2 regions of the Streptomyces sp. AHU1 genome follow, and region 2 is predicted to be linked to the other one. Evidence: riboswitches for the same ligand, from Rfam matches in the RefSeq annotation. Region 2 holds a riboswitch; the other holds the start of a gene.
What was found. A riboswitch is a leader RNA that binds a small molecule or an ion and turns the genes downstream of it on or off. The one in region 2 is predicted to bind glycine.

Region 1 (11,400 bases), 4.4 Mb from region 2:
TCCCCGCGGCCGTGGAGGAGCCCGAGCCGCAGCCGGCCGAGGAGGGTGACGCGCCGTCGCTGTCCGGCCGCCAGAGGCTGGTCGCCGGGCTGTGGCCGCCGCGGGTGTCGCGTGCCCAACTCATCGTCGCCGTGCTGCTGTTCGGCCTCGGTTTCGGCCTGGCCGTCCAGGTGGCGTCCAACAGCGACGGCGACAGCGCGCTGCGTGGCGCGCGTCAGGAGGATCTCGTGCGCATCCTCGATGAACTCGACAGCCGAACTCAGCGTCTTGAAGACGAGAAGCAGGGCCTCGAGGACCAGCGCACCGAGCTGGAGAACAGCTCGGACCAGGCCGAGGAGGCCCGCAAGCAGACGGTCGAGAAGGAGAAGCAACTCGGCATCCTGGCGGGCACCGTGGCCGCTCAGGGGCCTGGCATCACCCTGACGATCGACGACGCGAAGGGAACGGTCAAAGCGGACATGCTGCTCGACGCCGTCCAGGAGCTGCGCGCCGCCGGTGCGGAGGCGATCCAGGTGAACGGCGTGCGTGTGGTCGCCGGTACCTATCTGGCCGATTCCGGAAGCGGAGTGAAGGTCGACGGGAACAAGATCACCCAGCCTTATCGTTTCAAGGTCATCGGCAAGCCGCAGGACCTGGAGCCGGCGCTGAACATTCCGGGAGGCGTGGTGCAGACACTGGAGAAGGAGCAGGCCACCGTCACGGTGGACCGGTCGACGAAGATCGTCGTCGATGCCTTGCGACCGGCGGAGCGGCCTGACTACGCTCGGTCGTCCTCCCGGTGAACGGCGGTCGGATGAGGGCTGTCGGGCGAGGGCAGGAGGTTGCGGGGGGTCGGCGCACCGAATGGGTGGTGCGTGGTGGAAACTGTCTGGTGGATACGGACGTTGTGAGGGTGTCCGGGTCGACCGGTGTGTTCAATCAGGGTTCGTCCTGCCCCACGGGCGGGTCTGTTTCGGTCAAGGGGAATCGCCCGTGAAGTTGTTTGCGAAGTTGTTCGGCAAGAGCACGCGAGAGGACAGTGGCGACAACGCGACTGCCCGTCACCGCGCACCGCGTCAGGGAGACGCGGAGGCCCAGGGAGGTGACCGTCCGCTGTTCCGGGACCAGGTCGCCGGTCCTGGTGGTCAGGGCGCGTCGTCTGTTGACCCTGGCCAGCCCGGCCGCATAGGTTTCGGAGAACCGTCAGCCTCGAGCGCGGGTGGAGGGTTCGCCTCCGATCCGTATGCGTCCCATGCCCCTGGTGGGCAGCCGCGGCAGGAGGATCCGTCCATGTCGGCCCAGGTGTGTACGAGGTGCGGGAACCGCAACGCGGAGAACAGCCGGTTCTGTTCCAACTGCGGTGCGCCGCTGCGGGGCGGACCGGAGCGTCCGTCGGAGACGACGTCCACGATCTCCATCTCCGGCATCGAGGCCTACGACGCCGAGGTGACGGGCCAGACGCCGTCGCCGATGCTCTCCCCGGAGGCACAGGCGGCCGTCGACGCGCTGCCGGTCGGTTCGGCGCTCCTGGTGGTGCGCCGTGGCCCCAACTCGGGCAGCCGCTTCCTGCTGGACGGTGAGCTGACCACGGCCGGGCGTCATCCGCAGAGCGACATCTTCCTCGACGACGTGACCGTGTCGCGTCGGCACGTGGAGTTCCGTCGCGTCGCGGACGGTTCGTTCACGGTCGCCGACGTCGGCAGCCTGAACGGCACGTACGTCAACCGGGAGCGGATCGACCAGGTCCCTCTGTCCAACGGTGACGAGGTGCAGATCGGCAAGTACCGGCTGGTGTTCTACGCGAGCCAGCGGGGCATCTGACCCTCCCCCAATTCCGTCCGGGGGGACACCGAGGGAATGTCCATGCTTCAAACACCGAGCGGCGGTGCCGGCAGCGGCACCGCCGCCGCGGACAGTGGGCTGATGAGCATCGGCGCGGTGCTGAGCCTGCTGCGTGACGAGTTCCCCGAAGTCACCATCTCCAAGATCAGGTTCCTGGAGTCCGAGGGGCTGGTCGAGCCGCAGCGGACTCCTTCGGGGTACCGCAAGTTCAGCGCGGACGACGTCGAGCGCCTCGGTCACGTCCTGAGGATGCAGCGCGACCACTACCTCCCGCTGAAGGTGATCCGTGAGCACCTGGACGCCCTGGCGCGCGGTGAGCAGGTGCGCCTGCCCTCCGTGGGCCGCCAGCGCGACGCGGGTGAGGGAGAACCCCTCGGGGAGCTCTACGGCGAGCCCGAGGGGCCCACGGTGGCCCGGGTGGGCCGTGAGGAGCTGCTGGCCGCCGCGGAGATCGGTGAGCAGCAGCTCCAGGAGTGGGAGTCGTACGGACTGATCGGCCCCTTGCCCGACGGGGTCTACGACGCGGAGGCGGTGACCGTCGCCGCGCTCGTCGTCGAGCTGGGGCGCTTCGGGATCGAGCCGCGTCACCTGCGGGCGATGAAGGCCGCGGCGGAGCGCGACGCGGGACTGGTGGACCAGGTGGTCGCCCCCTTGCGGCGCCACCGCAACCCGCAGACCCGGGCGCACGCGGAGGCCCGTACGAAGGAGCTCGCGGGTCTCACGGTGAAGCTGCACGCGGCGCTGGTGCAGACCGCGCTGGGTGTGCGGTTGCGCTGATCCGCGCCATCGGCGCGGGCGCGGATCGTCCACCCGTTCTGTGCCCGACTACCCAAACGTCCCGGGCACGGCCTAGGGTTGCTGTGTGAACGAGCTCGATGTCGTAGGTGTCCGGGTCGAAATGCCCTCCAACCAACCGATCGTGCTTCTGCGTGAAGTGGGAGGCGACCGTTACCTCCCCATCTGGATCGGACCGGGGGAGGCGACGGCGATCGCCTTCGCCCAGCAGGGCATGGCCCCCGCGCGGCCGCTGACCCACGACCTGTTCAAGGACGTGCTGGAAGCCGTCGGCCAGGAACTCACCGAAGTACGCATCACCGACCTGCGTGAAGGCGTCTTCTACGCCGAGCTCGTCTTCGCCAGCGGGGTCGAGGTGAGTGCCAGGCCGTCCGACGCCATAGCGCTCGCGCTGCGCACCGGTACGCCGATCTACGGCAGCGACGGGGTGCTCGACGACGCGGGTATCGCCATCCCGGACGAGCAGGAGGACGAGGTGGAGAAGTTCCGCGAGTTCCTCGACCAGATCTCGCCCGAGGACTTCGGCACCAACAGCCAGTGAGACGGCCTGGTGGAGGATCCCTCCGGGGCATTTGCCCGCGGCGAGTGTGGTGTGCCGCGGCCCGCGCCGAGAGCATTCGGCTAGCCTTTCCCCGCGGTAGGGCACGGGAAACCACTCTTAGGGTGATTATCACTCGGCGTGCCGAGTGTGGCGATCGTTGACGAGCCCCTGGTGACTGCCTACCGTCGAGAAGGCAGGTCAAGGACGGAGGTCGGCGTGAGAAGCAGCGGCGACGGTACGGCTGGGGGTGCTCCCGGACGCGGTCCGGGGGAGAGCGGCCCGTACCCTCCCCCAAGCTCTCGGCTCGGCTCGAGCAGGGGGCGCCCCCAGCATGGCAGCGCGGCCGATCATGTTCCACTGAGGCCGGCGGCAGTGCCCGACGAGGAAGGGACCGCTCCCGAGGAGGTCGGCTACCGGGGGCCCACGGCGTGCGCCGCCGCGGGCATCACCTACCGGCAGCTGGACTACTGGGCCCGGACCGGTCTGGTCGAGCCCAGCGTGCGTCCCGCCTACGGGTCGGGGACACAGCGCCTGTACAGCTTCCGGGACGTGGTGGTCCTGAAGATCGTCAAGCGGTTCCTCGACACCGGGGTGTCGCTGCAGAACATCCGCACCACGGTCCAGCACCTGAGGGAGCGCGGCTTCCAGGACCTGGAGCGCATGACGCTCATGAGCGACGGCGCGACGGTCTACGAGTGCACGTCCCCGGACGAGGTCCACGCGCTGCTGCAGGGCGGTCAGGGCGTCTTCGGCATCGCCGTGGGCGTGGTGTGGCGGGACGTCGAGGGCGCCCTGTCCCAGCTGCACGGAGAGCGCGTGGACACCGGGGAGACGCTCCTCGCGCACCATCCCGCCGACGAACTGGCGCGCAGGCGCAACCGCGCGGTGTGACGCGCCGCGTCCGACGGCATGGCGCCCCGGGCCTGCCGGGGGCGTTGTCAGTGGCGTAGGGCAGCATCGGACACGTGAGAACCGCGCCCACGATCCTGCATCTCGACATGGACGCCTTCTACGCCTCGGCGGAGCAGGCGTCCAAGCCGAGTCTGCGCGGGAAGGCCGTCGTCGTGGGCGGGCTCGGGCCCCGTGGGGTCGTCGCCACCGCCTCGTACGAGGCACGCGTCTTCGGGGTGCACTCGGCCATGCCCATGGCCCAGGCCCGCAGGCGCGCACCGAACGCCGCCTATCTCGTGCCGCGCTTCGGACTGTACCGAGAGATCAGCGAGCAGGTGATGGGGCTGCTGCGGGCCCTGTCGCCGTTGGTGGAGCCGCTGAGCCTGGACGAGGCGTTCGTGGACCTGGCGGCGGGCGGGGCGGCGTGGGACGAGACGTCGGCGCGGCTGACCGGTGCCAAGCTGCGCGCGGACATCCGGGCCGTCACGGGACTCACGGGGTCGGTGGGGCTGGCCGCCTCCAAGATGCTGGCGAAGATCGCCTCGGAGCAGGCCAAGCCCGACGGCCTCGTCCTGATCGAGCCGGGCACCGAGCGGGCGCTGCTGGGACCGATGACGGTGCGGACGCTGCCGGGCGTGGGGCCGGCCACCGGCGACCATCTGCGGCGGGCGGGCATCACCACCGTCGAGGAACTCGCCGAGGCGGGCGAGGACGAGCTCGTACGGCTGCTGGGGAAGGCCCACGGGCACGCGCTGTTCGCGATGGCGCTGGCCCACGACGAGCGGCCCGTGGTGGCCGAGCGGGAGGCCAAGTCGGTGTCCGTCGAGGACACGTACGACGTGGACATCCACGACCGGGTCCGGGTGGGGCTGGAGGTGCAGCGGCTCGCGGAACGGTGTGTGGAGCGGCTGCGCCGGGCCGGGCTGTCGGGCCGGACCATCGTGCTCAAGGTGCGCCGGTACGACTTCTCGACGCTGACCCGGTCCGAGACGCTGCGGGGGCCCACGGACGACCCCGGCGTCGTCCGGGAGGCGGCCGCCCGGCTGCTGGAGGGCGTGGACACGACCGGCGGTGTCCGTCTGCTGGGGGTCGGCGTCTCGGGGCTCGCCGACTACACGCAGGAGGACCTGTTCGCGCAGGCACAGGCCGCGGCCGTGGGGGAGCCGGCGGCAGAGGAGCCTGCCGCGGAGGAGCCGGCCGAACCGGCGGCCGTGGCCGAGGAGGCGGTGCCCGCGGAGCGGCGGTGGCCCTCCGGGCACGACGTGCGTCATGCCGAGTACGGGCACGGCTGGGTGCAGGGGAGCGGGCTGGGGCGGGTCACGGTGCGGTTCGAGACGCCCTGGTCCGGGCCCGGCCGGGTACGCACCTTCCGGACGGACGACCCGCGGCTGGAACCGGCCGACCCGCTGCCCCTGGTGGAGCGAGGACCCGATGACGCCGAGGGGCTGCCGCCCGGTTCGGGGCCGTCGGCACCGGAAGCCGGGACGGCAGGCCCCGGGCCGTCGGTGTCCGGGGCCGGGACGCGGGATCCCGGGGCGTCCGTGTCCGGAGCCGGGCCGACGGCCCCCTGACCGCTGGAGCCGGAGGCCGGGCGACCGGCCTCGGGCGTCGGTGCCGGAGGCCGGAACGCGCGGACCCCGGCTGTCGGGCCGACGGGCCGGACATCGGTCTTCGGACCGTCCGTCCCGGGGACGGGGACGTGGGGCCGGGGCCCGAGAGGCAGGAGCGGGACGGTTCGGTTCGGGGGTCAGGCGTCTTCCGAGCCTGCCAGGCGGCCGAAGTCCCGGTCGGGCGGCGGAGGGGACGCCACGTCGAGGCCGTAGTGGTGGTAGAGCTGGAGTTCCTGTTCGGGGGAGAGGTGGCGCCCGACGCCGAAGTCGGGGGCGTCCTTGATCAGGGCCCGGTCGAAGGGGATGCGCAGGGCTCCCTCGACGATCTCGCTGGGCTCCAGGGGCACGAAGGCGTCCCTGCTGAACAACCCGGTGCGTATGGCCGCCCACTCCGGGACACCGGTCGCGTCGTCGAGGTAGACCTCGTCGATCGTGCCGATCTTGGTGCCGTTGCTGTCGAACGCCTTGCGGCCGATCAGGTTGCGCGGATCGATGTCGGTCTGCACGGTCCCTCCAGTGGTCGCAAACTCATCCGTAAGTACTACAAAAGGGCACTTTTGTGAAGGCGGCCACTCGAAGGCTTCCGTCTTGTCCTCGCTGGTAGGCTGGCAAGCGGCTGCTGATCCCGTGCGGGAGAGTCCTCCGGATTTGGTCGGAGGCGCCGAAGGAGCAAATCCTCCCCGGAATCTCTCAGGCCCACGTACCGCACGGACGAGGTCACTCTGGAAAGCAGGGCGGGTGTCGATGGCCTCCGCTCTCACCGACGGTGAAAGCCGGGTCGTCCGCAGGACCATCCGGTGAAACTCTCAGGTTGAGATGACAGAGGGGGAGGCCGTCGGGGTGCCCGTGCCGGGGTGCCCCTCGAAGGTCGCGTCAGACCAGGAGGCCTCCGCCATGACCGCCCATCGCATTCCGCTCTCCGAGCTCGAACAGGGAATTCCCTTCGAGCAGCGTCACATCGGTCCCGACCTCGAGGCGCGGGCCAAGATGCTCGCCCAGGTCGGATACGGCTCGCTCGACGAGCTGACGGCCGCCGCGGTGCCGGACGTCATCAAGAACGTCGAGGCCCTGAAGCTGCCGGCCGCCCGCACCGAGGCCGAGGTCCTGGCCGAGCTCCGCTCCCTCGCGGACCGCAACCAGGTGCTCGGTTCGATGATCGGCCTCGGTTACTACGGCACGTTCACGCCCCCGGTGATCCTGCGCAACGTCATGGAGAACCCGGCCTGGTACACCGCGTACACGCCGTACCAGCCGGAGATCTCGCAGGGCCGCCTCGAGGCGCTGCTGAACTTCCAGACCGTCGTCGCCGAGCTGACCGGGCTGCCCACCTCCGGCGCCTCCCTCCTCGACGAGGGCACCGCCGCCGCCGAGGCCATGGCGCTGTCCCGCCGCATGGGCAAGAACAAGAAGGGCCTCTTCCTGGTCGACGCGGACGCGCTGCCGCAGACCGTCGCCGTCATAGAGACACGCGCAGAGCCGACCGGCGTCGAGATCGTCGTCGCCGACCTCTCCGACGGCATCCCGGCCGACCTCGCCGGGCGCGAGATCAACGGCGTGCTGATCCAGTACCCGGGCGCCTCCGGGGCCGTACGCGACATCAAGCCGCTCGTCGAGCAGGCGCACGAGCTGGGCGCCGTCGTCACCGTCGCGGCCGATCTGCTCGCCCTGACCCTGCTGACCTCGCCCGGTGAGCTCGGCGCGGACATCGCGGTCGGTACGACCCAGCGCTTCGGCGTGCCGATGGGCTTCGGCGGCCCGCACGCCGGTTACATGGCGGTCCGCGAGAAGTTCGCGCGCAGCCTCCCCGGCCGTCTCGTCGGTGTCTCCGTGGACGCCGACGGGAACAAGGCGTACCGCCTCGCCCTGCAGACGCGCGAGCAGCACATCCGCCGCGAGAAGGCGACCAGCAACATCTGCACCGCCCAGGTGCTCCTCGCCGTCATGGCCGGCATGTACGCGGTCTACCACGGCCCCGAGGGCCTGCGGACCATCGCACGGCGTACCCACCGCTACGCCACGGTCCTGGCCGCCGGACTCGCCGCGGGCGGTGCCGAGCTCGTGCACGGCGCCTACTTCGACACGCTCACCGTGCGGGTCCCGGGCCGTGCCGCCGGCATCGTCGCCGCTGCCTGCGAGAACGGCGTCAACCTCCACCTCGTCGACGCCGACCAGGTGTCGATCTCGTGCGACGAGACCACCACGCGCGAGCAGCTGGCCGTGGTGTGGGCCGCGTTCGGTGTCGAGGGCGACATCGAGGCGCTGGACGCGAGCACCGAGGACACCCTGCCGGCCGCGCTGCTGCGCACCGACGCGTACCTCACGCACCCCGTGTTCCACGAGCACCGCTCCGAGACCGCGATGCTGCGCTACCTGCGCAAGCTCTCCGACCGCGACTACGCGCTCGACCGCGGCATGATCCCGCTGGGCTCCTGCACCATGAAGCTCAACGCGACCACCGAGATGGAGCCGGTCACCTGGCCCGAGTTCGGCCAGCTGCACCCCTTCGCGCCCGCCGACCAGGCGCGGGGCTATCTGACGCTCATCCACGAGCTGGAGGACCAGCTCGCCGAGGTCACGGGCTACGACAAGGTGTCGCTCCAGCCCAACGCCGGTTCGCAGGGCGAGCTGGCCGGTCTGCTGGCCGTCCGCGGCTACCACCGTGCCAACGGCGACGACCAGCGCACCGTCTGCCTCATCCCGTCCTCCGCGCACGGCACCAACGCCGCCAGCGCCGTGATGGCCGGCATGAAGGTCGTCGTCGTGAAGACCGCGGACGACGGAGAGATCGACGTCGAGGACCTGCGCGCCAAGATCGAGCAGTACCGCGACGAGCTGTCGGTGCTGATGATCACGTACCCGTCCACGCACGGTGTCTTCGAGGAGCACGTCGCCGACATCTGCGCCCAGGTGCACGAGGCCGGCGGCCAGGTCTACGTCGACGGCGCCAACCTCAACGCCCTGGTGGGCCTCGCCAAGCCGGGCCACTTCGGCGGCGACGTCTCGCACCTGAACCTGCACAAGACCTTCTGCATCCCGCACGGCGGCGGCGGCCCCGGCGTCGGCCCGGTCGGTGTGCGCGCGCACCTGGCGCCGTACCTGCCGAACCACCCGCTCCAGCCCGAGGCCGGTCCTGAGACCGGTGTCGGCCCCATCTCGGCCGCTCCCTGGGGTTCCGCGGGCATCCTGCCCATCTCCTGGTCGTACGTCCGGCTGATGGGCGGCGAGGGCCTCAAGCGCGCCACGCAGGTGGCCGTGCTCTCCGCCAACTACATCGCCAAGCGTCTGGAGCCGCACTACCCGGTGCTGTACACCGGCCCCGCCGGCCTGGTCGCGCACGAGTGCATCATCGACCTGCGCCCGCTCACCAAGGCGACCGGCGTGAGCGTCGACGACATCGCCAAGCGCCTGATCGACTACGGCTTCCACGCGCCGACGATGTCGTTCCCGGTGGCCGGCACGCTGATGATCGAGCCCACCGAGTCCGAGGACCTGGGCGAGCTCGACCGTTTCTGCGACGCGATGATCGCGATCCGCGCGGAGATCGAGAAGGTCGGCGCCGGCGAGTGGAGCGCGGACGACAACCCGCTGCGGGGCGCGCCGCACACGGCCGCCGCGCTCGGCGGCGACTGGGAGCACCCGTACAGCCGCGAGGAGGCCGTCTTCCCGGCCGGTGTCTCGGCCGCCGACAAGTACTGGCCGCCGGTGCGCCGCATCGACCAGGCGTACGGCGACCGGAACCTCGTCTGCTCCTGCCCGCCGCTGGACGCCTACGAGGACTGATCGGCGCTCGGCACGTGGACGCCTACGGGGAGTGACCGTCCTCGTACATGCGTCGGGGCCGGTTCGGAGAGCACGTCTCCGGGCCGGCCCCTCATGTGTCCGGGCGGCCCGTCACGGCCGTCCGGGTCGTGCGGCTCAGGCGGCCGTCATCACCTGCGCGCCGTCCAGCGGGCGGCGCGGGGCGATGATCCGGCCGTCGGGCAGGAGCTCACCGGTGTCCTCGAAGAGCAGAACGCCGTTGCACAGCAGGCTCCACCCCTGCTCCGGATGGTGCGCCACGAGGCGGGCGGACTCCCGGTCGGCTGATTCGGCTGAGGGACACAGTGGCTGGTGCTGGCACATGGATGGGATCTTTCGCTGGGTCGAGATCTGAGTGATGGCTGTGGTGTCTGTCTTGCGGCTCGAGGTACTCATCGCCGCCCCCCGTCGATGTGTGGTCCGGAATCCAGTGTTGCCCCACGGGCGCCGATCCGCAGGGATTTGAGGGCACCGCTTCTCACAGGTTGAGGACGCGTCACCCGTGCGGAGGGTTCACCCCAACTGCGCCGTCCTTTCGGGTGGTTCGAGGGGGCCGGAACGGGCTAGTCCGATCGGGCGCGGAGCACGTTTTCCCTCGTACGAGCGGCTGGAAGCCCTAACGAGCGAGTGCCGCCCGGGGTTGTCGGCAGCGCCGTGCCCCGCAGCCGGGTTTATTTCCGCGGGGCACGGTCCGCGGGACACGGTCTGCGGGGCACGGACGGAAGGTACGGACGGAAGGTACGGACGGAAGGTACGGACGGAAGGTACGGACGGAAGGTATGGGGCTCAGGCGGCGGGCGAGCTGAGGAGCGGCGCCGGGGTGACTCTGTGGGTGAGCACCGGCAGCAGTTCGGTGACGAGGTACGGCCGGTGCGCGGCGATGCCGGGCGGGGCGGGGGCGAGCGGCACCAGGAGGTCGGTGGCGGCCGGATGGCCGGCGGCACCGTCCGCGGCGCAGTCGCCGTGCAGCCAGAGGGTCAGCATGTACAGCTCGGGAACGGACAGCAGGCGTGCCTGGTAGGGCTGTTGCATGGTCTCGGCCTGCCGCAGGGCGTGCTCCGTGGCGGTGACGTAGGGGCCCTCGAAGAAGTGCGAGAAGGCCCAGCCGTCCGCGGTCAGCATGGTGTCGGCGGCGGCCACCGCGCGGTCGCCGCTGCGGATCAGGAAACGCCATCCGGCGAGCCGGGTGGCGGAGGCGCCCGCGGGCGTGATGCGATCCAGGACGTGGACGGGCAGCGGGAGTTCGGGGGTGACGGGTCCCTGGGCCAGGCGCAGGGACGGGGTACGGGCTTCGCGGACAGCGGTGGGGGAACCGAGTGCCGTGAGGACGGTGCGCAGGGCGGGCGCGGGAGCCGGGGGTACGTGCAGCGGCATGGTGGGTCGCCTCTCATTCGACAGGCACAGTGGCGCGAGGGCGGGGGCGGGGGCGGACGGCGCTGTCAGCTCTCGGGTCAGAGGTGGGGCGAGGGGTCTGGATCTGCCGACAGGATGTCGCCTGCCGCCGTCACCGAGACGACAGGACCTGGGACCGCGAGCGCCAACTCTCTGCCTCGGTAGCGGAGTTTATACGACACGTGTTCAGGCGGTGTTTCGTCTAGTCTTCCTGAATACGCGGAACAAGTCGATATCCGGTCGATGAAACGAGAGATTCATCCCGGTTCTGCGCGATCGAATCGCGGTGACCTCGGAACGCTTCGCGCGAGCGGTCGGCCGATTCTCGTCGGTGTTTTTCACGAGATCGTTCCGGCCGGTAAACTTGCTGAATGCCCCATGCCTCGTGAATGTGCCCGGGGCCGATGTCCAGACTAGCGGTCGAAGGGCGTGCGCGGGACGTTATGGATCGTCTTGCCTGGGCATCATCCCCCGTAACCCGGGACGCCAGGGCCGCAACGCCGGCCTGCCCATCCGAGGAGGGACGCTTCGATGGGGGAGAAGGTCGTGGCA
Region 2 (11,400 bases):
CCAGGGGGCCGCCCTGGAAGCCCGGGAAGACCGAGGAGTTCAGCTTCTTCGCGAACTCCTTCTTCGCCAGGATGATGCCGCCGCGGGGGCCGCCGAGGGTCTTGTGCGTGGTGGAGGTGACCACGTCCGCGAACGGCACCGGGTTCGGGTGCAGACCCGCCGCGACCAGACCCGCGAAGTGGGCCATGTCGACCCACAGGAAGGCCCCGGCCTCGTCCGCGATCCGGCGGAACTCGGCGAAGTCGAGCTGACGCGGGTACGCCGACCAGCCGGCGATGATCACCTTCGGGCGGTGCTCCTTGGCGAGCCGCTCGACCTCGGCCATGTCGACCAGGCCGTTCTCGTCCACGTGGTACGCGACCACGTCGAACTGCTTGCCCGAGAAGTTCAGGCGCATGCCGTGGGTCAGGTGGCCGCCGTGGGCCAGGTCCAGGCCGAGGATGGTGTCCCCGGGCTGGGCCAGCGCGAACAGCGCGGCCTGGTTGGCGGAGGCGCCCGAGTGGGGCTGGACGTTGGCGTACTCGGCGCCGAACAGGTCCTTGACCCGGTCGATGGCGATCTGCTCGGCCACGTCGACGTGCTCGCAGCCGCCGTAGTAGCGGCGGCCCGGGTAGCCCTCGGCGTACTTGTTGGTCAGGACCGAGCCCTGGGCCTCCATGACCGCGACCGGAGCGAAGTTCTCCGAGGCGATCATCTCCAGGGTCGACTGCTGGCGGTGCAGCTCGGCGTCGACGGCGGCCGCGACGTCCGGGTCGAGCTCGTGGAGGGGGGTGTTCATGAGCGACATGCGGTGACTCCTCAGCCGGCCGTGAAGGCGGTGTACTCGTCGGCGGACATCAGGTCCTCGGGCTCGTCCGTGACGCGCACCTTGAACAGCCAGCCGCCCTCGAAGGGGGCGGAGTTGACCAGGGCGGGGTCGTCCACGACGTCCTGGTTGGCCTCGACGACCTCACCGTCGACCGGGGAGTACAGGTCGCTGACGGACTTGGTCGACTCCAGTTCGCCGCAGGCCTCGCCCGCGGTCACCGTGTCACCGACCTCCGGGAGCTGGGCGTAGACGACGTCGCCGAGCGCGTTGGCCGCGAACTCGGTGATGCCGACCGTCCGGACGCCGCCCTCGGCGTCGGACAGCCACTCGTGCTCCTTGCTGTAACGCAGCTGCTGGGGGTTGCTCATGACCTGAATTCTCCTGTACGCGGTGGAGTGCTGTTGCACGGGGCTGTACGGCCTTGATTACACGGGGGAATCAGCCGGTTGCTGCGTGCTACGGTTGTGTCGTTTCCCGGGCTGGTTTCAACCCGGCTGGCGCTGATCGCGTCAGACTCGATGGCTTGCCTGGTCATCGAGCAGCGTGAGTCAGGAATCCCTTGCCTTCGTGGTCAGGGAGGATTCAATTCTGGCGCTTGTAGAAGGGGAGCGAGACGACCTGGTGCGGCTCGCTTTTCCCTCGGATGTCCACGCCCACCCCGGCGGTGCCCGGCGCGGCGTGCGCGGCGTCGACGTACGCCATCGCGATCGGCTTGCCCAGCGTGGGGGAGGGGGCGCCGGAGGTGATCTCGCCGATCACCTCGCCGCCGGCGACGACCGCGTACCCGGCGCGCGGCACCCGGCGGCCCTCGGCGATCAGGCCGACGAGGACCCGCGGCGGGTTCTGCTCGGCGCGGGAGGCGGCCTCCTGGAGCGCCGCGCGGCCCACGAAGTCGCCGTCCTTCTCGAACTTCACGACCCGGCCGAGGCCGGCGTCGAAGGGGGTCAGCGAGGTGGTCAGCTCGTGCCCGTACAGCGGCATGCCGGCCTCCAGGCGCAGCGTGTCGCGGCAGGACAGGCCGCAGGGGACGAGACCGGCCGGGGCGCCCGCGTCGGTGAGCGCCTGCCACACCTTCTCGGCGTCGGCGGGGGCGACGAACAGTTCGAAGCCGTCCTCGCCGGTGTAGCCGGTGCGGGCGATCAGGGCCGGAACGCCGGCCACGGTGCCGGGCAGGCCCGCGTAGTACTTCAGGCCGTCGAGGTCGGCGTCGGTGACCGCCTTGAGGATGCCGGGCGACTCGGGGCCCTGCACGGCGATCAGCGCGTACGCGTCACGGTCGTCGCGCACCACGGCGTCGAAACCGGCGGCGCGCCCGGTCAGCGCGTCCAGCACCACCTGGGCGTTGGAGGCGTTGGCGACGACCATGTATTCCTGTTCGGCCAGGCGGTAGACGATCAGGTCGTCCAGGATGCCGCCGTCCTCCTGGCAGATCATGGTGTAGCGGGCGCGGCCGGTGCCGACGGTGGCGATGTTGCCGACCAGCGCGTGGTTCAGGAGGTCGGCCGCCTGCGGTCCGGTGACGGTGATCTCGCCCATGTGGGAGAGGTCGAAGAGGCCGGCCTTCGTGCGGACGGCGATGTGCTCGTCGCGCTCCGAGCCGTACCGCAGGGGCATGTCCCAGCCCGCGAAGTCGGTCATGGTCGCGCCGAGCGAACGATGCAGGGCGTCGAGCGCGGTGTGACGGGGTGCGTTGCTGCTCATCGGTGTGGCTCCCAAGGCATGACGGCGAGGTCGTTCCTCCCCATCTGTCATCGGAACCTGAGAGGTTCGTCGTGACCACTCGGGGACACGACTTGCACCTTGGGTGGGACCGCTGTGACAGCGGCCCGCTTTTCAGATGTGCCTCGCCCGCGCGGTAACGGGGCCTGAGAGATTCAAGGGAGGGACTTGCTCCTTCGGCGCCCGGGTACACGTACCCAGGACTCTCCCGCGCGGATTCAAGCGGCCGGTATGCAGTTGGCGCGGTCATCATCGCACGCGCCGTCCGGTCCCGGCAGCCCGCCATCTGTGACCGGGCTGTGGCGGTCCGCGTACGGAAACGGGAAGCGCCGGGCATTACCTTCTCTTTACACTCGTCGGGGATGAGACCCCATGTCCAAGGGGAGGACGGTCACGGTGAACAGGACCACGGCGTACGCGACGACCTCGGGTCTCGCACTGCCCGAGCAACCCGGCGCACCGGCCCGGAAGGCCCGCGGCCCGCTCCCGGCGGCTGTCGTGCGGGACCTCCGCGACCGGGTCGGGCACAGTCCGCACGGCCTCCGCTTCGGGGCGCGCGACCTCGTCGTGGTCACCGGACTGCCCGGCAGCGGCAAGTCGACGCTGATGCGGCGGGCGGTGCGGGGCACGCGCGTCGACTCGCAGGACACCCGTGACCGCTGGGACGGCCGGATGGCCGGGCTGCTGCCGTACGCGGTCTACCGCCCCCTCGTCCGCGTCGCGCACTACGCCGGCCTGCGCCGCGCCCTGCGCGAGGGCGGCGGACTCGTCGTGCACGACTGCGGTACGCAGGCCTGGGTGCGCCGCTGGCTCGCCCGCGAGGCCCGGCGCCGCGGCGGCGCGCTGCACCTGCTGCTGCTCGACGTCACGCCCGGCACCGCGCTGGACGGCCAGCGCGAGCGCGGCCGGGGCGTCTCGCGCTACGCCTTCGCCCGCCATCGCGGCGCGGTCGCCCGGCTGCTGCGCTCCGCCGAGCGGGGAGACCTGCCCGAGGGGTGCCGGTCCGCGGTCCTCATCGACCGGGACGCGGCGGACGTGCTGCGAAGGATCGACTTCGGCCACTGAGAGGTCTCGGTGGCCCACTAACCTTTCCAGCCGGAACAACGGTTCGAAGCGGGCGGTAGACAGATGGACTTTCCGGCACAGGCGCACCCCCATCCGCACGGCGGTTGGCCCGGCAACGAGCTGGAGGAGGTGTTGTCCTCCGCGCTCGGCGTGCCCGCGGGGCCCTCGACGGCCGCTCGCATCGTCGAGGTGCTCGGCCGCAGCTTCGTGTGGGTGCCGCTGCCCAACGGCGGCGGCCCGGGGAGCGGTGCGCTCGATCTGCCCACGATGGACTTCGGGGGCCAGGTGTACGTCCCCGTCTTCAGCTCCGAGGAGCAGTTCCGCCAGGTCGTCGGCGGCCACATGTCGTACACGATCGCGCCCGCCGTGGAGTTCGCCCGCGGACTTCCGCCGCAGGTCGGCATCGTGGTGAACCCGGACGGCGTGGTCGGGATCCCGCTGCCGCCGCCGGCCGTCGCCGAGCTGTGCAGGGCCGGGCGGACCGAGCTGGACGGGGCGGCCACCGGGGGCCGTGTGCGGCTCTTCGAGCCCGACTGGCAGGACGACCCGATGGACTTCCTCGCCGCGGCCTCGGCGGAGTTCGCCGCGACCGGCGTCGTCCTGAGCGCCCGCCGCTGTCTGGCCAGCATCGAGGGCGACGAACCGGTCATGTTCATCGGTGTCGAGCTCTCGGCGTGGGAGGGCGACGCCCGCGCGCTGCCCCTGGACGCCCTGGGCCGTGCCCTCGGCCGCGTCCCGGTGAACATTCCGGTGAACCTGGTTCTCCTCGACGTGGCGCAGGACCCGGTCGGCGACTGGATGCGGGACCGGGTGCGCCCCTTCTACCAGCACGGTCACTGAACGGCGCCCGCGTCGAGGGCGCCCGGCGGGGCCGTGCGCCCTCCTCGCGGGGCCCGCGGCCGCCCCTCGGGGCGCATCCCGGCTCTCGACTGCTTCCCCCGGCGGAGCACGATCGCCGCATAAGCTGGTTTCATGGCCTGGTCGAGATGTTGACGCATGTCGGTGACCGGTGCCTCGGGCACAAAGGATGAGTTCGTCGTGAATTGTTCGCGAAGGGGCGGTTGAGGGTGAGCGCGTCGGGCACGGCCGCGGCCGGGCAGGTCGAGCACATGCTGCGCCAGGTGACTCCCGGGCGTTACGACGCCTACGAGGCGCTCCTTCGCGCGCTCGCGACCCCGTCGTCCGGCCAGGTGTGGATGCTGCTGTGGCACGGCCAGGCCGGCTCCCCGGACGCCCAGTACGGGAACATGCAGGTGGACGGTTTCGGGTACGCGCCCTGCGTCACCTCGGCCCAGGAGCTCTCGGCCAGTGGCTGGAATCGCAGTTACGAGGTCGTGGACGGGCTGGACGTCGCCCGGACCCTGTACCCCGACCACTTCGGCCTCTGGCTCAACCCGCACGCCCCGGGCGGTGGCCTCGGCATCCCGTGGCTGGATCTGCGCCGTATCGCCACGGGCCTGGAGCGACAGCCCGCGGGCCCGCTCCAGCTGTCCGAACCCGCCATCGAGATCCCGCAGTTCTACGCCCTGCTCACGCAGAACGCCCATCGCACCCCGTCCGTACGGTCGTTGCGCCGGGCCTGGGTCCAACCCACGGTCGGGGCGCCCTATCTGGCCATCGGCCTCGACGTGTACGACACCTCGCCGCCCGCCGTCGACTCGGTCCGGGCGATGATGCAGCAGTCCATCGGCGCGGTCCCGGACGGGCTGCCCGTCTCCACCGTCGCGATGTCGGACGAGTTCGACCCGGTCGCGATGTGGCTGCGCGCCAACGCACGTCCGTTCTACGACCGCGAGGCGCACGCCGCGCCCTCCCAGGCGCCGACAGCGGGCGGTTACGGCTATCCGCCGGCCCGCGGCGGCTACTGAGGGCGTTCCGAATTCCGGACCTGTCGCATGTCCGTGCGAGAACGACTGGCATCATGATTCTGCACACGGCCTCCATGTGGTGTGCGTTCCATGCTGCTGACCTGCGGGGAAGCGGGCGATGCGTTGATTGTCCCTTTTGGTGGGACTTCTGATCAAAAAGACCCTCATGTGGTATTTGGGGTCAATTGATAGTCGTCCGGTTCCAGTTACCCACTGTTCGGATAACGGAATCCCCCAACAAGCATCACGGTTGCGCATACATTCCCCATGAGGCCTGGCACCCGATCGTCGCAGCACTGAAGACTCCCCCAACAGGCACGGAATCTTCGATCCTGTGAACGAGCGCAAGTCGAACCATCAGCCGGGCCATCGAGTCGCACCATCTGCGGCCGACTTCCCGGCGAGCAAGTGAACCAAGCCGCAGACAGCGGCAGTCGTAGGCCGGTCACCACCGGCGAGAGGGGTCGGGTCACTGTGACCGCACCGATCGAGACCACCGCGGCGGCAACGGACGCGCAGCCAGAGGCTGTGCTCGCCGGAGCCGGCAAGGGGCAGATCGAGGGCCGTTCCCTGGGACAGATCGCCTGGACGCGCTTCAAGCGCGACAAGGTGGCGGTCGCCGGCGGTGTCATCGTCGTACTGCTCATCCTGATGGCGATTCTCTCCCGCCCCCTCCAGTCGATGCTGGGGCTGGACCCGAACGCCTTCAACCAGGACCTGATCGACCCGAACACCTCGCTGCCCAAGGGCGACCTGGGCGGCATGAGCGGTGACCACCCGCTCGGTGTGGACCCGAAGTTCGGACGCGACATCGCCACCCGAGTCCTGGAGGGCTCCTGGGTGTCGCTGGTGGTCGCCTTCGGCGCCACCATCCTGTCGAACGTCATCGGCGCGATCCTCGGTGTCGTGGCGGGTTACTACGGCGGGCGGGTCGACTCGATCATCAGCCGGCTGATGGACACGTTCCTCGCCTTCCCGCTCCTGCTGTTCGCCATCTCCATCTCCGCGACCCTGCAGGGCGGCGCGTTCGGTCTCAACGGACTGCCGCTGCACCTCGCCGTGCTCATCTTCGTGATCGGCTTCTTCAACTGGCCCTACCTGGGCCGGATCGTCCGAGGCCAGGCGATGGCACTGCGGGAGCGCGAGTTCGTGGACGCCTCCCGCGGCATGGGAGCCAAGGCTCCGTACATCCTGTTCCGGGAGCTCATGCCCAACCTGGTCGGCCCGATCATCGTCTACTCGACGCTGCTCATCCCGACCAACATCCTCTTCGAGGCGTCCCTGAGCTTCCTCGGCGTCGGCATCCAGCCGCCGCAGGCTTCCTGGGGCGGCATGCTCCGCGAGGCGGTCACCTACTACCAGGTGGACCCCGCGTACATGGTCGTCCCGGGCCTCGCCATCTTCCTCACCGTCCTGGCGTTCAACCTGCTCGGTGACGGTCTCCGTGACGCTCTCGACCCGCGCAGTCGCTGACGACTGCCACCGAGAGATCGAAAAGTTTCCAACAATGGAGGGGAAAGCTCCCATCATGCGAAGGTCAGCGCTGGCCGCGATCGCGGCCATCGGCTCCGCCAGCCTGTTCCTCACGGGCTGCAGCAAGGCCGATGACAGCAAGAACGACAACGGCACGAAGTCGGCCGGCGCCGACGCCGCGACCAAGGGCGTCGTGAACGCTTCGGACAAGAAGGGCGGGACGCTCACCTACGAGCTGTCCGACGTCCCGGACTCGTTCGACCCGGGCAACACGTACTACGCGTACATGTACAACCTGAGCCGTCTGTGGGCCCGCCCGCTGATGACCTTCCAGCCCGGTGCGGGCGAGAAGGGCAACACCCTCGTCCCCGACCTCGCGGCCGGCAAGGGCGAGCCGAGCGACGGCGGCAAGACCTGGACGTACAAGCTGCGCGCCGGTGTGAAGTTCGAGGACGGCACGGCGATCACGTCGAAGGACGTCAAGTACGCCGTCGAGCGCTCCAACTTCGCGCGTGACGTGCTCTCCCTCGGCCCGAACTACTTCCAGCAGTTCATGGTCGGCGGCGACAAGTACAAGGGCCCCTACAAGGACAAGAGCGGCAAGGGCCTGTCCTCCATCGAGACGCCGGACGACACCACCATCGTCTTCCACCTGAAGCAGGCCTTCCAGGAGTTCGACTACCTGGTCGCCTCGCCGCAGACGGCCCCGGTGCCGCAGGCGAAGGACACCGGCGTCGACTACGTCAAGAAGATCGTGTCCTCGGGCTCGTACAAGTTCGAGAGCTACGAGGAGGGCAAGCAGGCCGTCCTCGTCCGCAACGACAACTGGGACGCGAAGACGGACCCGCTGCGCAAGCAGCTGCCGGACAAGATCGTCGTCAAGCTGAAGGTCAACCCGGAGACGATCGACAAGGACGTCCTCGCGGGCAAGGCGATCGACCTCGCCGGCGGCGGTGTCCAGGCCGCGACCCAGGCGCAGGTGCTCACCGACGCCTCGAAGAAGGCCAACACGGACAACACCTACGGTGGCCGTCTCGTCTACATGGCGATCAACACCACCGTGGCGCCGTTCGACAAGGTCGAGTGCCGCAAGGCCGTGCAGTACGCGATCGACAAGGTCTCGGTGCAGACCGCCGAGGGCGGCCCGATCCGCGGTGACATCGCCACCACGGTCCTGCCCCCGGACATCCCGGGCTACGAGAAGGCCGACGCCTACGCCTCTGCCGGCAACAAGGGCGACGTCGCCAAGGCCAAGGAGCAGCTGAAGGCCTGCGGCAAGGACAAGATCAGCACCAACATCTCGGCCCGTTCGGACCGTCAGCAGGAGATCGACGCCGCCACGGCGATCATCAACTCGCTGAAGAAGGTCGGCATCACGGCCACCCTCAAGCAGTACCCGTCCGGCAAGTACTTCACCGACTACGCGGGTGTGCCGAAGTTCACCAAGAAGGAGAACATCGGCCTGGAGATGATGCAGTGGGGTGCCGACTGGCCCTCCGGCTACGGCTTCCTGCAGCAGATCCTGAACGGCAGCGCCATCGGCGAGTCCGGTAACACCAACCTGTCGCAGTACGACAACAAGGACGTCAACACTCTGCTGGCGAAGGCGATCGGCACGCAGGACATGGCCGAGCGCAACAGCATCTACACGCAGATCGACAAGAAGACCATGGACGACGCCGTCCTCGTCCCGCTGACCTACTTCAAGGTCCTGCTGGCCCGCCCGACGACCTACACCAACCTGGTTTCCACGGCGGCCTTCAGCGGTGAGTACGACTACCTCAACATCGGCGTAGCGTCGAAGTAGCAGCCCCGGAAGGCAGGTGAAGGCATTGGTGCCCGCGGGCCGAGAGGCCCGCGGGCACCAGCGCCGATCCCCGTGATCTCGTACATCCTCCGTCGGACGTTCGCGGCAGTGATCCTGCTGCTGGTCGTCTCCGCGGTCACCTTCGCCATCTTCTTCCTGCTGCCACGGCTTGCCGGCCAGACAGCGGACCAGATGGCGCAGCAGTACATCGGCAAGAGCCCCTCGAAGGCGGACATCGCCGCTGTCAAGCACAACCTCGGTCTGGACCAGGCTGTCTACGTCCAGTACTGGCACTTCATCAAGGGGATCGTGGTCGGCGCCAACTACGACCTCGGCCCCACCACGGTGCACTGCGACACACCCTGCTTCGGTTACTCCTTCAAGACCCACCAGGCAGTGTGGCCGGAGCTCACCTCCCGCCTTCCGATCACCCTCTCGCTGGCCGCCGGTGCCGCCGTGCTGTGGCTGGTCTCGGGTGTGGTGGCCGGTGTCATCTCGGCACTGAAGCCGCGCTCTATCTTCGACCGCACCTTCATGGGCATCGCGCTCGCCGGTGTCTCGCTGCCCATGTTCTTCACGGGCAACCTGGCGCTCCTGCTTTTCCACTTCACGTGGCCCCTCTTCGGAGACGACTACGTCCCGCTCACCGAGAACCCCTCGCAGTGGGCCAACACCCTCTTCCTCCCGTGGTGTTCGCTGGCTCTGCTGTACTCCGCCATCTACGCCCGGCTCACCCGCTCGGGCATGCTGGAGACGATGAACGAGGACTTCATCCGCACGGCCCGCGCCAAGGGTCTGGGTGAGCGCACGGTCGTCGTCCGGCACGGTCTGCGGGCCGCCCTCACGCCGATCATCACCGTCTTCGGCATGGACATCGGTCTGCTGCTCGGCGGCGCCGTCATCACCGAGAGCGTCTTCTCGCTGCCCGGCATCGGGCAGTACGCGGTGCAGGGCATCACCGACAACGACCTGCCCAAGATCCTCGGCGTGACCCTGCTCGCCGCGTTCTTCGTAGTCATCGCAAATCTTCTGGTGGACGTGCTCTACGCCGCTGCCGACCCGCGGGTGAGGCTCTCGTGACCGAACTCTCCAACACCGGTGCCGCAGTGGGCGAGCCCACCTCCGCCGGCACGGCGTCCGAGGCCTTCCTCCAGGTCCGCGACCTCAAGGTGCACTTCCCGACCGACGACGGTCTGGTCAAGTCCGTCGACGGGCTGACCTTCTCGCTGGAGAAGGGCCGCACCCTCGCCGTCGTCGGTGAGTCCGGCTCCGGCAAGTCGGTCACCTCGCAGGCCATCATGGGCCTGCACCGCCTCGGCACGCGCGGCAAGAACGTGCAGATGTCCGGCGAGATCTGGCTGGGCGGCAAGGAACTGGTCTCCGCCACCCCGGACGAGGTGCGCAAGCTCCGCGGCCGCGAGATGGCGATGATCTTCCAGGACCCGCTGTCCGCGATGCACCCGTACTACAAGATCGGCGACCAGATCGTCGAGGCGTACCGGGTGCACCACAAGGTCAGCAAGAAGGTCGCCCGCAAGCGGGCGATCGAGATGCTGGACCGGGTCGGCATCCCCGAGCCGGGCAAGCGCGTGGACAGCTACCCGCACGAGTTCTCCGGCGGTATGCGCCAGCGCGCCATGATCGCCATGGCGCTGGTGAACAACCCCGAGCTGCTCATCGCTGACGAGCCGACCACCGCCCTCGACGTGACCGTCCAGGCGCAGATCCTCGACCTGATCCGGGACCTGCAGAAGGAGTTCGGCTCCGCGGTCATCATGATCACCCACGACCTGGGTGTGGTCGCCGAGATCGCCGACGACGTCCTCGTGATGTACGGCGGCCGGTGCGTGGAGCGCGGTCCGCTGGCCGAGGTCTTCGAGAAGCCGCAGCACCCCTACACCTGGGGTCTGCTCGGCTCGATGCCCCGCATCGACCGCGAGACCTCGGAACGGCTCATCCCGGTCAAGGGCTCCCCGCCGAGCCTCATCAACGTCCCCTCGGGCTGCGCCTTCAACCCGCGCTGCCCGTACGCGGACCTCCCCAAGGGGAACGTCACCCGTACGGTGCGTCCCGAGCTCGAGCTGGCCGACGGCGGACACTGGTCCGCCTGTCACCTCTCGACCGAGGACCGTACGCGGATCTGGACCGAAGAGATTGCGCCGAAGCTGTGAGTGAGACGAAGAAGACGGACGCCGCCGGGGCCTCGGTCCCGCGCCAGGCGTCGGCTCCCGAGGACCGCGAGGTGCTGCTCCGGGTCGAGGGCCTGACCAAGCACTTCCCGATCAAGAAGGGCATCCTTCAGCGCCAGGTCGCGGCGGTGAAGGCGGTCGACGGCGTCGACTTCGAGGTGCGCAAGGGCGAGACCCTGGGCGTCGTCGGCGAGTCGGGCTGCGGCAAGTCGACCATGGGCCGGGTCATCACCCGGCTCCAGGACCCGACCGGCGGCTCGATCCACTTCGAGGGCAGGGACATCACGCGGCTCAGCACCGCGAAGATGCGCCCGCTGCGCCGTGACATCCAGATGATCTTCCAGGATCCGTACGGATCCCTCAACCCCCGTCACACCATCGGTTCGATCGTCTCGGCGCCCTTCCGGCTCCAGAACGTCGAGCCCGAGGGCGGGGTCAAGAAGGAGGTCCAGCGGCTGCTGGAGCTCGTCG

Region 1: it holds a riboswitch for glycine, as region 2 does, so the genes downstream of both, gcvP (aminomethyl-transferring glycine dehydrogenase) here and gcvT (glycine cleavage system aminomethyltransferase GcvT) in region 2, are expected to answer to the same signal.

The regions. Positions count from the first base shown of each region.
Region 1 is NZ_CP174283.1:1,764,710-1,776,109, reverse strand. Features, by position in the region: gene ACICHK_RS08165 (DUF881 domain-containing protein) at 1-782, shown strand, start outside; gene ACICHK_RS08160 (FHA domain-containing protein) at 844-1,800, shown strand; gene ACICHK_RS08155 (MerR family transcriptional regulator) at 1,843-2,598, shown strand; gene ACICHK_RS08150 (bifunctional nuclease family protein) at 2,684-3,157, shown strand; gene ACICHK_RS08145 (MerR family transcriptional regulator) at 3,374-4,048, shown strand; gene ACICHK_RS08140 (DNA polymerase IV) at 4,123-5,619, shown strand; gene ACICHK_RS08135 (PRC-barrel domain-containing protein) at 5,796-6,164, opposite strand; glycine riboswitch at 6,279-6,374, shown strand; gene gcvP (aminomethyl-transferring glycine dehydrogenase) at 6,553-9,438, shown strand; gene ACICHK_RS08125 (DUF5999 family protein) at 9,574-9,780, opposite strand; gene ACICHK_RS08120 (hypothetical protein) at 10,243-10,830, opposite strand; gene ACICHK_RS08115 (glutamate--cysteine ligase) at 11,380-11,400, shown strand, end outside.
Region 2 is NZ_CP174283.1:6,186,144-6,197,543, forward strand. Features, by position in the region: gene glyA (serine hydroxymethyltransferase) at 1-787, opposite strand, end outside; gene gcvH (glycine cleavage system protein GcvH) at 799-1,176, opposite strand; gene gcvT (glycine cleavage system aminomethyltransferase GcvT) at 1,391-2,509, opposite strand; glycine riboswitch at 2,652-2,748, opposite strand; gene ACICHK_RS27675 (AAA family ATPase) at 2,900-3,592, shown strand; gene ACICHK_RS27680 (enhanced serine sensitivity protein SseB) at 3,656-4,432, shown strand; gene ACICHK_RS27685 (enhanced serine sensitivity protein SseB C-terminal domain-containing protein) at 4,660-5,460, shown strand; gene ACICHK_RS27690 (ABC transporter permease) at 5,935-6,933, shown strand; gene ACICHK_RS27695 (ABC transporter substrate-binding protein) at 6,968-8,740, shown strand; gene ACICHK_RS27700 (ABC transporter permease) at 8,813-9,820, shown strand; gene ACICHK_RS27705 (ABC transporter ATP-binding protein) at 9,817-10,911, shown strand; gene ACICHK_RS27710 (dipeptide ABC transporter ATP-binding protein) at 10,908-11,400, shown strand, end outside.